Regions from separate parts of the Niabella aquatica genome, predicted to be linked through region 1. Evidence: riboswitches for the same ligand, from Rfam matches in the RefSeq annotation. Region 1 holds a riboswitch; the other holds the start of a gene.
What was found. Region 1 has a riboswitch for cobalamin ahead of ACYVBM_RS15970 (TonB-dependent receptor plug domain-containing protein). Riboswitches for the same ligand answer to the same signal wherever they lie in the genome.
Positions count from the first base shown of each region.

Region 2: another riboswitch for cobalamin. It lies ahead of ACYVBM_RS07785 (TonB-dependent receptor plug domain-containing protein); the one in region 1 lies ahead of ACYVBM_RS15970 (TonB-dependent receptor plug domain-containing protein).

Region 1 covers NZ_BAAGYM010000020.1:129,573-135,783, forward strand. The annotation lists gene ACYVBM_RS15960 (MarC family protein) at 1-209, opposite strand, end outside; gene ACYVBM_RS15965 (cysteine-rich CWC family protein) at 330-515, opposite strand; gene ACYVBM_RS15970 (TonB-dependent receptor plug domain-containing protein) at 568-2,535, opposite strand; cobalamin riboswitch at 2,629-2,880, opposite strand; gene ACYVBM_RS15975 (YeeE/YedE family protein) at 2,963-3,460, opposite strand; gene ACYVBM_RS15980 (YeeE/YedE family protein) at 3,468-4,019, opposite strand; gene ACYVBM_RS15985 (sulfite exporter TauE/SafE family protein) at 4,069-4,866, opposite strand; gene ACYVBM_RS15990 (Crp/Fnr family transcriptional regulator) at 4,916-5,551, opposite strand; gene ACYVBM_RS15995 (APC family permease) at 5,681-6,211, shown strand, end outside.
Region 2 covers NZ_BAAGYM010000008.1:190,256-196,466, reverse strand. The annotation lists gene ACYVBM_RS07795 (hypothetical protein) at 1-586, opposite strand, end outside; gene ACYVBM_RS07790 (YncE family protein) at 708-1,868, opposite strand; gene ACYVBM_RS07785 (TonB-dependent receptor plug domain-containing protein) at 1,874-3,949, opposite strand; cobalamin riboswitch at 4,049-4,252, opposite strand; gene ACYVBM_RS07780 (TPM domain-containing protein) at 4,347-4,910, opposite strand; gene dnaN (DNA polymerase III subunit beta) at 5,059-6,174, opposite strand.

The sequences.
Region 1 (6,211 bases):
TTTACATCCAGTCCCAGCACATTTAAAATAGGACCTCCCAAAAACAGGAACAGGAGCATTAAAGCGCCCGCTATTAATGTTACGCGCAGCTCGCGTATGCCACCGGCTTTGTTTTTTATGGAGATAAGTATAGGGACTGAACCTATGATATCAATAATAGCAAAAAGTGTGAACGAAACGGTAAGTATTTCTTTATAACTGAATGGCATTTGTATTGGTTTTGACAAAGGTATACATAGCCTGCTATATTTATGCGTCCAACCAATCAGGATGTATATTATTCTTTTTATTGATACCGTTCAGATTTTATTGCTGCAGAACATGCTTTCTTATATAATATAGCGGTTCTTCCATTTGAGCAGGCAAGAACGGCAAAGACAACCTTTGTACCTATCGCTTATCAGCTTTTTTTCCTCTTCGGAAAATGAAATGCCATAGCATTGGCAGATGGTAATGCAACCCACTTTACATTCGAAGGCTGATTTACACCTCGGACAGGTTTTAGGCTCGTGCATTGCCCCGAAAGTTTTAAAAAATTAATAATAACCGCCCTCTGTGCTATTGCATCTATAAAGCAGCGCTGATACCTATCATGAAATTAGCCTGACGGCTGTTATAGCCATATACATCAAAATATTTTTGATTGGTTATATTTCTGAAATCGGTAAACAGTTTTGCTTTACCTTTTATAATATTATAGGCCGCGTAAAAATCAATAGTGTAATAGGCTGGCATCGGGTCGGGACCACCTAAGTCAACATTAGGAACAGGCATACGTTCACCAATATATCTGAACGCCGGCACAAGTGTCAGCCCTTTTACCGGCTGTAAAGTAAGTGTGCTGTTAAGTGTAAAGTCAGGCCTTCTGAAAAGGTTCTTTGTTTTTTTTCCATCATTCATGCCCGCTCCGTTAACGTAAGTAAGGTTATTTACCCATTGGCCAATATTACCTACCGCAATATTGCTTTCCACCTCAAAACCATGATCGTGCTGCTCATCGCGGTTGATATATTTACTGGTAAAGGTTGAGGCATCCGTATAAAAAACAACCAGGTCCTTAATATCTCTTTTAAACCCAACAATTCTGAAAGAATTCCTGTTATCATTGGTAAGTGCCTGCACACCTACTTCGTAATTAACACTTTTTTCGGGCGATAGCGCTCTGTTCCCATATTCACTATATAACTGGTAAAGAGAAGGTGTATTATATCCGCTGGAAATATTTACGAAAACCCGCGTGTGCTCATCTATATTATACGATGGATTAAAAGTAAAAGTTCCGTTACCGCCATAAACGCTGTGATGGTTATATCTTCCCCCTGCTTCTATGTTAAACCCTTTCAGATCGGTTACTAAAAAAGAGGCATACACAGAAAAGTTATTAGATTTGGCAGAGTCGCTGCTTACCGGAACAGCATTGTATGGGCCAATACTGGAAATACTTTTATAAGATTGATCTGTATGCTGATAAACATATTGCAGGCCGCTCACTAAAGATAAACGATCCGTAAAATTGTGATTGCCATACAAATCCGTTACATAAGACCGGCCCTTATAATTTCCGTCGGACCAAATAGCATAATAGGAAGATTGAGGAGCAACCCTCAATCCCCCAATATCTGTACTATCGTCAAAATAATACCTGTCAGACCGTATTATGTTCTGCACTAAATGCAGGGCCGACTTTTCAGTTTTATAATTTAAACCAAGGCTGTTTACAAAATTTTTATTTTTTATGATGTTGTCATAATCGTCAATGTAGGCATCGGCATCTGCATCCGCTTTATAATCCCCATAATTGCTGGTAAAATTTAAAGACAAGGTATTTGTAAACCGGTAACCCAGGTTAGCCTGGAAGCTGTTTTGCTTTAAACCATCTTTATCAAAATTTCGGTTGCCAAGGCTATCGTAAGCGGCAGAAAAACCATCGGTAGTAATCCTGTTATAAAATAAATTATAAGAAAATTTATCAAGGGTGCCATTAACACCTGCGCCCAGCTTTAGTGTATTATAACTGCCATAAGCAACGGTTACAGCAGGCGTTATTTTACCTGTACCGCCCTTTTTTGTAATGATATTTATAACCCCTGCAACAGCATTACTTCCCCACAAGGTACTTTGCGCGCCTTTTAAAATTTCTATGCGCTCTACCTGGTCCGGCCGGATATTATTAAGATCGTAGGTGTTGGTAAGATGGGAAGGGTCCTGCAAGGGAATACCATCTATTAAAACAAGTGTATTACCGGTGGCAGCACCTCTCAGGTACAGTTCCTGGTTGGAGCCGGGCGCATTATTAGCGCCAACAGTAAAGATGCCTGCATACTGGTTTAAAATTTCGGTCAGGGATTTCCCTATATTGTTTTGTAAAGTTGCTTGATCAATAACTGTAACTACTTTGCCGGTTTGAGACTGTTTCTGTTCTTTTCTTGAAGCAGTCACCACTACCTCATCCAGATCTTTGTCAGTTGTTTGGTTTTGTGCCTGTAGTGTGCCATACAATATAACAGCAGCCACTACTAAAATTTCCCTTTTCATTTTAAAATTTCAGTTGACTGCTTCCGGTAGAATAATAGAAATATATACGCTGTTGCGAATACATTTTCCGCCTTTCGCCCGAAAGCTTGAATGATAACTATTGATATCTGGCAGGTCTTCTGGCTTAGAGCATATTGTTGAAACCTTCCCGTCGGCCGCAGCATACAGTGGTATATCTTCAACAATCAGCCTCATAAAGCCTTCTCTTCGGGAAGGTTGAACAGGCCGCTCTTTACAGCTACGGGGATAGCGCCGGACTCCGTGCCTGAGGCAGGCAAGTACACCGGACTTCCCTTTTAATTCCCCCACCTTTGGCAGGAAGAAACCAAAATCTCAGCAAAAGTAAGGAAATGCATTAAGTTTGTTTAAGCATGAACAGAAAGGAACTTTACATGCCTGCACACGTGGGCTGCTGGCAGCTCACCTTTTAATGGGGCAGCTTTTCACGAAAATAACCATATACCCATGTACCGGCTATTGCACTTAATAATACCACCACCACAACAGTAAAACCGCTCCCTATCTGTGCAAATAATGGCCCGGGGCAAGCCCCCGTCATGGCCCAGCCCAGGCCAAACAGCAATCCTCCGATAACCTGTCCCTTATTAAATTTTTTGGGATGTAAAGTTACTGCTTCCCCATATATGGTTTTTATATTGAACCTTTTTATCAGCCATACAGAAACAGCCCCTATAACTACAGCTGATCCGATCACGCCATACATGTGAAAACTTTGCAGGCGGAACATTTCCTGTATACGGAACCATGAAACAATTTCTGCCTTTACAAAAACAATACCGAATATAATGCCCACTGCCAGGTACTTAAAGTTATACCACCAGGGGTGATTTAGTACTGTTTCGTTGATACACATGGTGTCCAGCGAACGCACTTCGTAATCTGTAATATCTTTTTGCATAGTCATTGATCAGTTATAATTTAAGAATAAAAGGAAGGATCAGGTTGGCCATAATAAATCCGCCGGTCATAAAACATATAGTAGCTATAAGAGAAGGCAGTTGCAGGGTACTCAATCCCATAATGGAATGACCGCTGGTGCAGCCCCCTGCATATCTTGTTCCAAAACCAACCAAAAAGCCGCCAATTACCAATAGAACAAACCCTCTTGCCGTAAGCAAACCCTGCCAGCTAAATATTTCTGCAGGCAAAAGATGTTGGTTGTCTGTAATATCATACTGATGTAACTCCGTGGCTAATGCCGGTGCCACCCTTACGGCATCAGGGTTTGCCAAGAGCTGTGCAGCTACAAAACCACCAATAAAAATACCGGCTATAAAAAACAGGTTCCAGGCTTCCTTTTTCCAGTTATACTTAAAAAAAGGAATATGGGCCGGTAAGCAGGCTGCACAGATATGCCTCAGGTTTGCAGATATGCCAAAATGCTTATTGCCCAATAACAATAAGGCCGGTACTATTAATCCTATTAATGGCCCGGCAACATACCAGGGCCAGGGTTGTTTCATCCATTCTATCATTTATAAAACTTATTTATTTACCAGGTATTCCAAAGCGTCAGGGAGTAAAATATATTACCAGTTCGTGAACAACAACATAAATTCCTATCAGCAGCACAAACCAGCCAAATGCTCTTTTCAAAATACCCCCTTTTATCTTTTTTCCCATTGCTGCGCCTGCCAAAACACCAACAACAGCTATTCCTGTTACCTTCAGCAATAAATCCCAGTCCATAGAATGATGCGTAACATCATCTGCAAAACCTGCCAAACTGTTTACTGTAATAATAACAAGAGAGGTACCAATAGCCGTTTTAACCGGAAGGCGCAACAATAATATTAAGGCAGGTATCAATAAAAATCCGCCGCCGGCTCCCAGCAACCCGGTTACCAGGCCGATGCTTATACCATACACTGAAATTTTAAGCAGCCCGGCGCGCGGCATTTCATTTATTACGGGTTTTGATCCTGTTTTTATCATGGAAAAAGATGAGGCGATCATCAAAACTGCAAACAGCAGCATGGTTACCAAAGAAACCGGTACGGAATAATAGCCGATATGTAAAGACTGTGGCAGATAGGGTATAATATAATGCCTGATACAAAAAACAGTTATAACAGACAGGGTGCCGAAAATAAGCACGGTCTTCATATCTACCGTTTTATTGCTCAGGTTGGCGACAGAACCCACAAGGCTGGTAATACCCACTATAAATAAAGAGTAAGAAGTAGCCAAAACAGGGGGAACATCAAACAGGTATACCAGTATAGGCACGGTTAGTATAGATCCGCCACCACCGATCAGGCCCAACGAAAGTCCTATCAATAACGCCGCCATGTATCCTGCTATCAACATATTGCAAATTTGCAGATGCTTTTATTTTTACAAAGTGATTGTGATCACATTATTTTTCCTGCCTCACCCATTTAATGGTATTTCTGCCGATAACGACCCAGCCCCTGGTTTCCATTTTTTTTAAAAGCCGGCTGATTACCTCCCTGGATGAATTCAGGTCGTTGGCAATTTCCTGGTGGGTCATGCGCATGTCACTTCCCAGGGTTTCTTTTTGTTTTAGCAGATACGTTTCCAGGCGTTCATCCATACCTGTAAAAGCAATGGCATCAATCGTTCTCAGCAATTCTTCAAAACGGCTCCTGTAATTGGTAAGCACAAACCGGTACCAGCTTTTATACCGCCCCATCCACAGCTCCATACTTTTAAAAGGGATGCTGAGCAAAGTAACATCCGTTAAAGCCTTTGCAAGAATCTCGCTGGTTTCATGTTTTATGGCACAGATCATTGAAAGAGAACACGCCTGCCCGGCAGCCAGGTTATAAATAAAATATTCCCGCCCCTCCTCATCTTCGCGATACAGCTTCACAATACCATCCATTACCAGCATGGCCGAGCGAATGGTTTGCCCCGTTTTCAGCAAGGTATCGCCTGCACGTACTTTTTTAACCGTTCCCTGCTGCAAAAGCTCCCCGTACAATTCAGCTTCAAGTCCCGGAAATATATTTTTCAATACTTCAATTGTCATAATAGCCTCTTTATCCAATTAATTTTTGAAGTTAGCAGTTTTTAGTCTCATTTACAGTACCGGCAAAAGAACGGCATCATTCAGCTCACAAAAATCTATACAGCAAATATTTCTTTATCTTCAGGGCAAATGAAAAAACAGCTGGGACTTTTCGACCTTACCATGATTTGTATAAGCTTCGTGATAGGGATGGGTATTTTCAGAGCTCCGGTAAATGTGGCAAAAGCCGTTCCTGATATATTTACCTATTTTCTTTGCTGGCTGGCTGGTGGGTTAGTCGCCTTTTGCGGAGCACTCACCTACGCAGAAATAGGGTCGCGCAGCCCATCTACCGGCGGCTATTATAAAGTATTTTCTTACGCCTATCATCCTTCTATTGCGTTTGCCATCAACTGCATTATACTGGTCAGCAATGCCGCTTCGCTGGCGATGGTAGCCCTGGTAGGCAGTGAATATATTTCGGGAGTGCTGTTCCCTTCAGCTGCTTCTCTTAAAACTATCCAGGTGGCATTTGCAATTATAGCCATCATTATTTTTTATGGCGTAAATATGCTGGGGCTTAAACTAAGTTCGAAAGCCCAGAATGTTTTAATGCTGATCAAAATAGGCCTGGTTATCCTGCTTATACTTTCTATATTTTTTGCTGTTCCGGCGCCTGCC
Region 2 (6,211 bases), on a different contig from region 1:
GTGTCCGGGTTGTCATATCCTGTTGCACGGAAATGATCATCGTATCGGCTATATTGCCTGAAGATATCTTTACCTGGTAGGCTCCTTTGTCTGCCGAAATAAACAGGGGAGTTTGTGTATCGGTATCCGTCAAACGGTATAATTCGGACGGAGCGGACAATACCTCCCATTTTATATCGCTCCTACCGGCAAATTTCAGCGAAGGTTTCAATGGCAACACCGCATAAGGTGTGGTGGATACATTAATGAACCTTCCTGTTGTTATTGTAATGATTTGCTGAACAAAATTACTCCTATTGTAAGCCCTTACAATAATATTGAACGTTCCTAGTTCAGCAGGCGCCCTGAAAGTATATTGTGCCGTATTGGCTACCCGTTGTCCATCCAGCAGCCATACCACGGAATCCACCCGGTTTTCTACCTGTGGCGACAATACCAGTTCATCCCTTACTATCAGGTAATATTGCTGATCTAATCCCGAAATAACTGGAGCTGTTTCAGGGAGTTCTGCATCTTTTTTGCCACAGTTTGCGGCCAAAAGTGCCAGACTTATAGTGTATAGTAAAATCCTGTTTATATTTTTCATCTCTTTATTTTAGTATGTTATAATTATCTCTTTAAGTATGTTCATTTCACTGTTGGTTTCTTATTCAGTCCGCCATTAGCGAAATCATTATTCACTACTCACTATTGTGATTATTATCCCATTAATACACGGGAACCAATGCAAAATGTCCGGGGATATTTCCCGCCACCACGCTCCATTTCTTTTTACCGTTTTTGTCGAAGCAATACACCACACCGGGCGTTACATAGTTCCCCGCATCGGTAATGTAGATATCCTTTGTTTCGGGATGTACCATAATGCCGTAAGGCTTTTCTATTTCTTTATCGGTACCGTCGGTAATAATGTTCCTGCTCATTATTTCATGCGTTCGGGTGTCCACCATGCTGTAAGAAATGGTCCAGTTGTTGGTAATGTAGCTCCATTCCGTACCGTACACAAACAACAGGTCGTCGTCTATCCAGTAATTGGATGCGGCAATAGGAATACTATCCGTTACTGTTTCTTTCTCCCGGTCGATAAAGTACAGGCGCGATGGCAGTCCTTTATAATCGCCGCGTGAGCTTACCCACAGGTTACCGCGTTTATCAGCTTTTATACGCTCCAGGTTGTACGCCACATCAATACGCTTTTCTTCTTTGAACGTTGCTATATCAATTACGGAAACGGTGCGTTCATATCCTTTTGTATCGCTTGCACCCATATAACCACCCGAATTGGCCACATAAATTTTTCCATCTATTATTTCCAGTTCATCAGGCTGAAAGCCTACCAGGCAGGTGTCTGCCACTTGCAGGGTAAAGGTGTTGATTTTGAGCACATACCCAAGCTGTTTGTAATCGGGGTCAATAATTACCGGCCCCGCATACGAAGTAACATAGGCATAGCCCTGGTGAAACTTAATGAAGCGGCAGTTGGGAATATTGATTTGACCGATGCGTTTGGCCGTTTCTGCATCCATTACCTCTATTTTGTTTGAGGTATTGATGACGGCATACAGCTTTCCGCCGTATATCCCTATGTCGTTGCCCACATCGCCCAGTTCCTTGGGCACGTGCGGGTTTACTTCGGCATAGATGTTTTTTTTATAGATGGCCGTACGGAAATCGTAGAAATCGAGGGTGGCTTTATTGCTGCCCATATTGCCCTCGTTAAGCAGGTAAAATCCTTTGTAGCCTTTGATAATACCAGGATTGCCAACGACAATATCTTCCGAAAGCACCATTTCCACATCCCTGCGGCAGGCGCTCATCACCGTTATTAAAGCGATGATGTAATAAACGAAGAACGTATTTTGTTTCATTATCCTCATAATTCTACGGTTAATGAAAGTTTATAATTGCGTTTCGGCATGGGATAGTTCAGCACCACTTCATAGTCCTGGCCAAGCAGGTTGTTCACTTCGGCACCTATGCGTATACCTGTTTTTCTGTATTTCAGGGTTTTTATAACCGTCATATCATGGGTGTACCAGGGTTGCTCATACTCCATAGGTATATTTGCGGAAGAATGATAGCGCTCACCCACATAAATAAAGCTGTAATTGAGCATCCAGCTTTTGTACGACAGCCCGGTTATGAGCGAGCCGCTGTGCCAGGGGATATAGGCTATTTGTCCTCCCCAGGTGGTTTTTTGCAATATTTCACTTGCCCGTGGCGTAAAGTCCTGCGCCTTCTGATAGGTGTAGGTGAGTTTTATATTGAGCAACACATTTTTAACGATTTCCGAAAGCGCTGATGCCGCCACGTCCATACCTCTTATTTCCACATAGCCGAGGTTCATCATCATCCACCGGTATTGCCCGCTACCTTTAGGCACGGCTATGATCTTATTCGTTACCTCGTTGTAATAGGCATCTGCCTGAAGGCTCCATTGTTTGAGGACCGCTTTTTCACAGCTTTTGCTGTATTGAAAGCCCAGGTCATATTGATGGGTAAATTCGGGTTTCAGGTTGCTATTGCCGATATCGGTATAATACAGGTCGTTGAATGTGGGCATCCTGAAAATGTATTTATAAAAAGCCCGGATGTTGAAATCCCTGTTTGTAAACGGCTTGTACGATACGAACAAAGCAGGAGTAAGCTCTTTTTTATCGGGAGCCACTCTTACAGAATCATCGGCAGCGGTATTGCCGGAGTATATCCTTTCATGCACAAGGGTGGCCAGCAGGCTTCCCTGTATTTTTACTTTTCCCAATTCGGCCGCGGTAGCGAGGGCGATTAAAGAAGTCAGCCGCCGGGGAAAGACAAAGCCATCCATATTTGAAGTGAGCGTATTGTATTGTACATCGGCGGAAAGCGAAGCATCCCATTGCCGGGTAATGCTGTATTTGTTAGCTACTGAAATATACCATTCCTGCTGACGGAAGGTGTTGTCAATAAGTTTGAGCGTGGTATCGGGATTGAGGTAGCGCATGTAATCGTTGGCATATTTCCCGCTTACCAGCAGCTCGTATCCCGTTGTTACCGCTTTTTGCCAGGAACCTTGCAGGAAAAAGTTCCTGTCCCATTGCCGTTGTGCATTTTGGAATTTATTGCTGATGATGGCTCCTGGGATGCCACGTTCAGAATCGTAAAAATAGGTTTTCAGTTTCCAGTTTCCCTGTGGTACCAGGCCGTATAGCCCTCCCTCGAAGCGCGTTGCGCGGATATCTCCGTTTTGCCTGGTAGCAGATGTATCATACATAACATCATGTGTGCCGGGAAAAACACGCCTGTAACGGAACCTGTATTTACCAGATGAACTGATCAGCTCCCCGTTCGCTGAGGCGCTCAGCTTATCGTTAATTTTATGCTCGTACAACAGGGAGGGATTGACCAGCCCGAAAGAACCTGTTTTAAAAACCCCTTTGAAATGGGCTTTTTTGCTGGAATCAAAGACCGGTTTCCTGCTTTTGATATAAATGCTGCCGGAAGAGCCGAAGTCCCGGGCGGGCTGAAAAATCTCGCTTTTCTGTCCGTTGTACAACGAAATGGATTCAATATTATCCATCGAAAATTTGCCGAGGTCTATTTGTCCGTTCTGTGCATTGCCCAGCTGTATGCCATCGTAAAAAACGCCCATGTGGTTGGTGCCCATGCTGCGGATATTCACCGTTTTCAAACCTCCTATGCCTCCGTAATCTTTTACCTGTACTCCGGCAAAATAGCGTATGGCATCTGCTACTGAAAAGCTGTTGAGTCTCTTAAGGTCTTCGCCGGTCAGTCTTTGAGAAGGGATTACCTCTTTATAGCTGCTTTGCGAAACGGTGACGCCGGGCAGCACTTTCGCGCTGCCATCACGCACAACTAAGCTGTCGCGCTCATTTTGCTGTGCGCGCAGGTGAAATGCAATGAATATTAAAAGCGTCGCTGTTAACGCTTTTTTTATACCAGGAACAGGCATTAACTATTTGATTAAATGAATCAAACAGCTTTGCGAACGATTGAAGACAAATATGTTGCTAATAAAGCATTTGCATTCAAGCTTTGGTCCACGAAAGCTTAAAATATATCTGCTTTGGCAGGTCTCCTGACTTGTTCCCATTTTGAGCAGCCTTCCCGTTTCGCCCGGCGAAATAGTGGCTAAGAAATGTCAAAATGCTGGTTAGAACTTACAGTAGCGGGTCTGTTCAGGATTCGCACCTGATTCCCTTTTAATCAATAGCGCTTAGGATAAGCCTATTGAACCAATGCGGCGCAAAAGTAGGGCTAATTTTTGAAACCTTAAAGAGGTGCAAATGGCAAAGCAAACAAATACAATCATTAGGGGATGAAAGCAGAGATCAAGGGAGCTAAAACTGCTAAAATTTGATATTACCCCTGATCGTATTCATAATGGCATTCACTCCATTCCAGGTAGCAAAATACATTTGATTGGTTGCAAATGAAGGCTGGAACTGCTGCTCTATAATACCTGCTGTTTCTGCAGGGCTCAGCAGTTTGCTTACAAAAGTTCCGTAATCAATTTGCACCAGCTTTAGTTGTTTGCTGATACTGATAACCATACAGTTATTGCTGTTATTGTGTATTGCAGCCCAGCTCTTTAACAGTTCTTTGTTGTTATCGGCAACATTGGCAGCATCCATAGAGGGATTATTGACAGTAGTTATTTTAATAGCAATAAGATTACTTTTTTCAAAAACCTGCAATAGGGAGTCGAGGGTTTTTGCTTCCTTATCTGAAAATATATGTTCATCATCTGCAACAAAACTAACTCCTGCCGGTGTTGATTTATGCTGTGCCGGGAACACTATTGCGGTGTGCTGTTTTGCTGTACCGGTGGTTTGTTTGGTCGAACTGCAGGAGGTTAAAGCAATAACGAAGCTCAATAAAAGAACAGGGGAAAAGGATACCAGTTTATTCATGATATAATTCCAATTTTGTCAGCCGCAAAGATGTGACAAAAAAAGCTAAAGCTTTTACAAAGTTTGCAGTTAATACTTCGTTATGGGGGCTGTTATTATATAAAAAGCTCCGGTTTCCGGAGCTTTTTAAACAATATATTAAAATATGTTACTGATTCAGCATCAGCGGCATTACCAGCATCAGCAATTCTTCGCTTTCATCCTGTTCTACCGGCTTTATAAGGCCCGCTTTTGTTGGCGTGCTCAGTTCCAGGTACACTTCTTCGCTTTGGGTGCTGTTGAGCATTTCTATTAAAAATTTGGCATTAAAAGCTATTTGCAGATCTTCTCCATTATACTGGCATTTCATGCGTTCGTTACCTTCAAAGCTAAAATCAACGTCCTGTGCTGCCAGTTGCAATTCACTGCCGCTGATCGTTAAAGCCACCTGGTAGGTACTTTTATTGCTGAACACACTTACCCGCCGTAAGGCGCCTAAAAATTCCAGCCTGTTAACCGTAAGGCGGTAAGGATTTTCTGTTGGAATCACTACCCTGTAATCAGGAAAACGCGCATCAATTAAGCGACAACTTAAACGGGTAGTACCATGTGTTACGAAGAAATGATTACTGTTGTAATTTAAAGTTATTGCATCGTCATTGTCGGGCAATGCTGATTTTAACAGGTTTAAAGGTTTGCGCGGAACAATAAAATTATCGGTACCACCTGCCTGTGCGTCATTACGTTTGTAGCGTACCAGCCTGTGTGCATCCGTTGCTACAAACTGAATACCATCTTTGCTGAGCTCAAAGAAAACTCCTGTCATCGCCGGCCGCAGGTCATCGGTGCTGGTGGCAAACAATGTTTTATTGATAGCGGTTACCAATGCAGAAGAAGTCATTATAAATGAAGTGGTATCGTCTGCTGCGGGCTCTTTGGGAAAGTTGTCGGGGTTTTCGCCCATTACTTTATACTTACCGCTATCGCTGGTAATTTCTACGCCGAAATTTTTATCTATATTAAACGTAAGTGGCTGATCGGGAATGTTTTTTAAAGAATCGATCAATATTTTTCCGGGAATGCAGACGCGGCCGCTGTCTTTTGCTTCAATATCCATTTCGGTTCTCATTACCGTTTCGAGATCTGTAGCAACAATGGTAAGCCTGTTGGCTTCAATTTCAAAAAGAAAATCTTCTAATATGGGCAATACAGTATTCGCGTTAATAACGCCCGACAGGTTTTGCAGTTGTTTAAGCAAAGCGTTTGATGATGCTATAAATTTCATCTAAGTAAAAATTTTATTTTCCTGGCCCCCGTGCCGG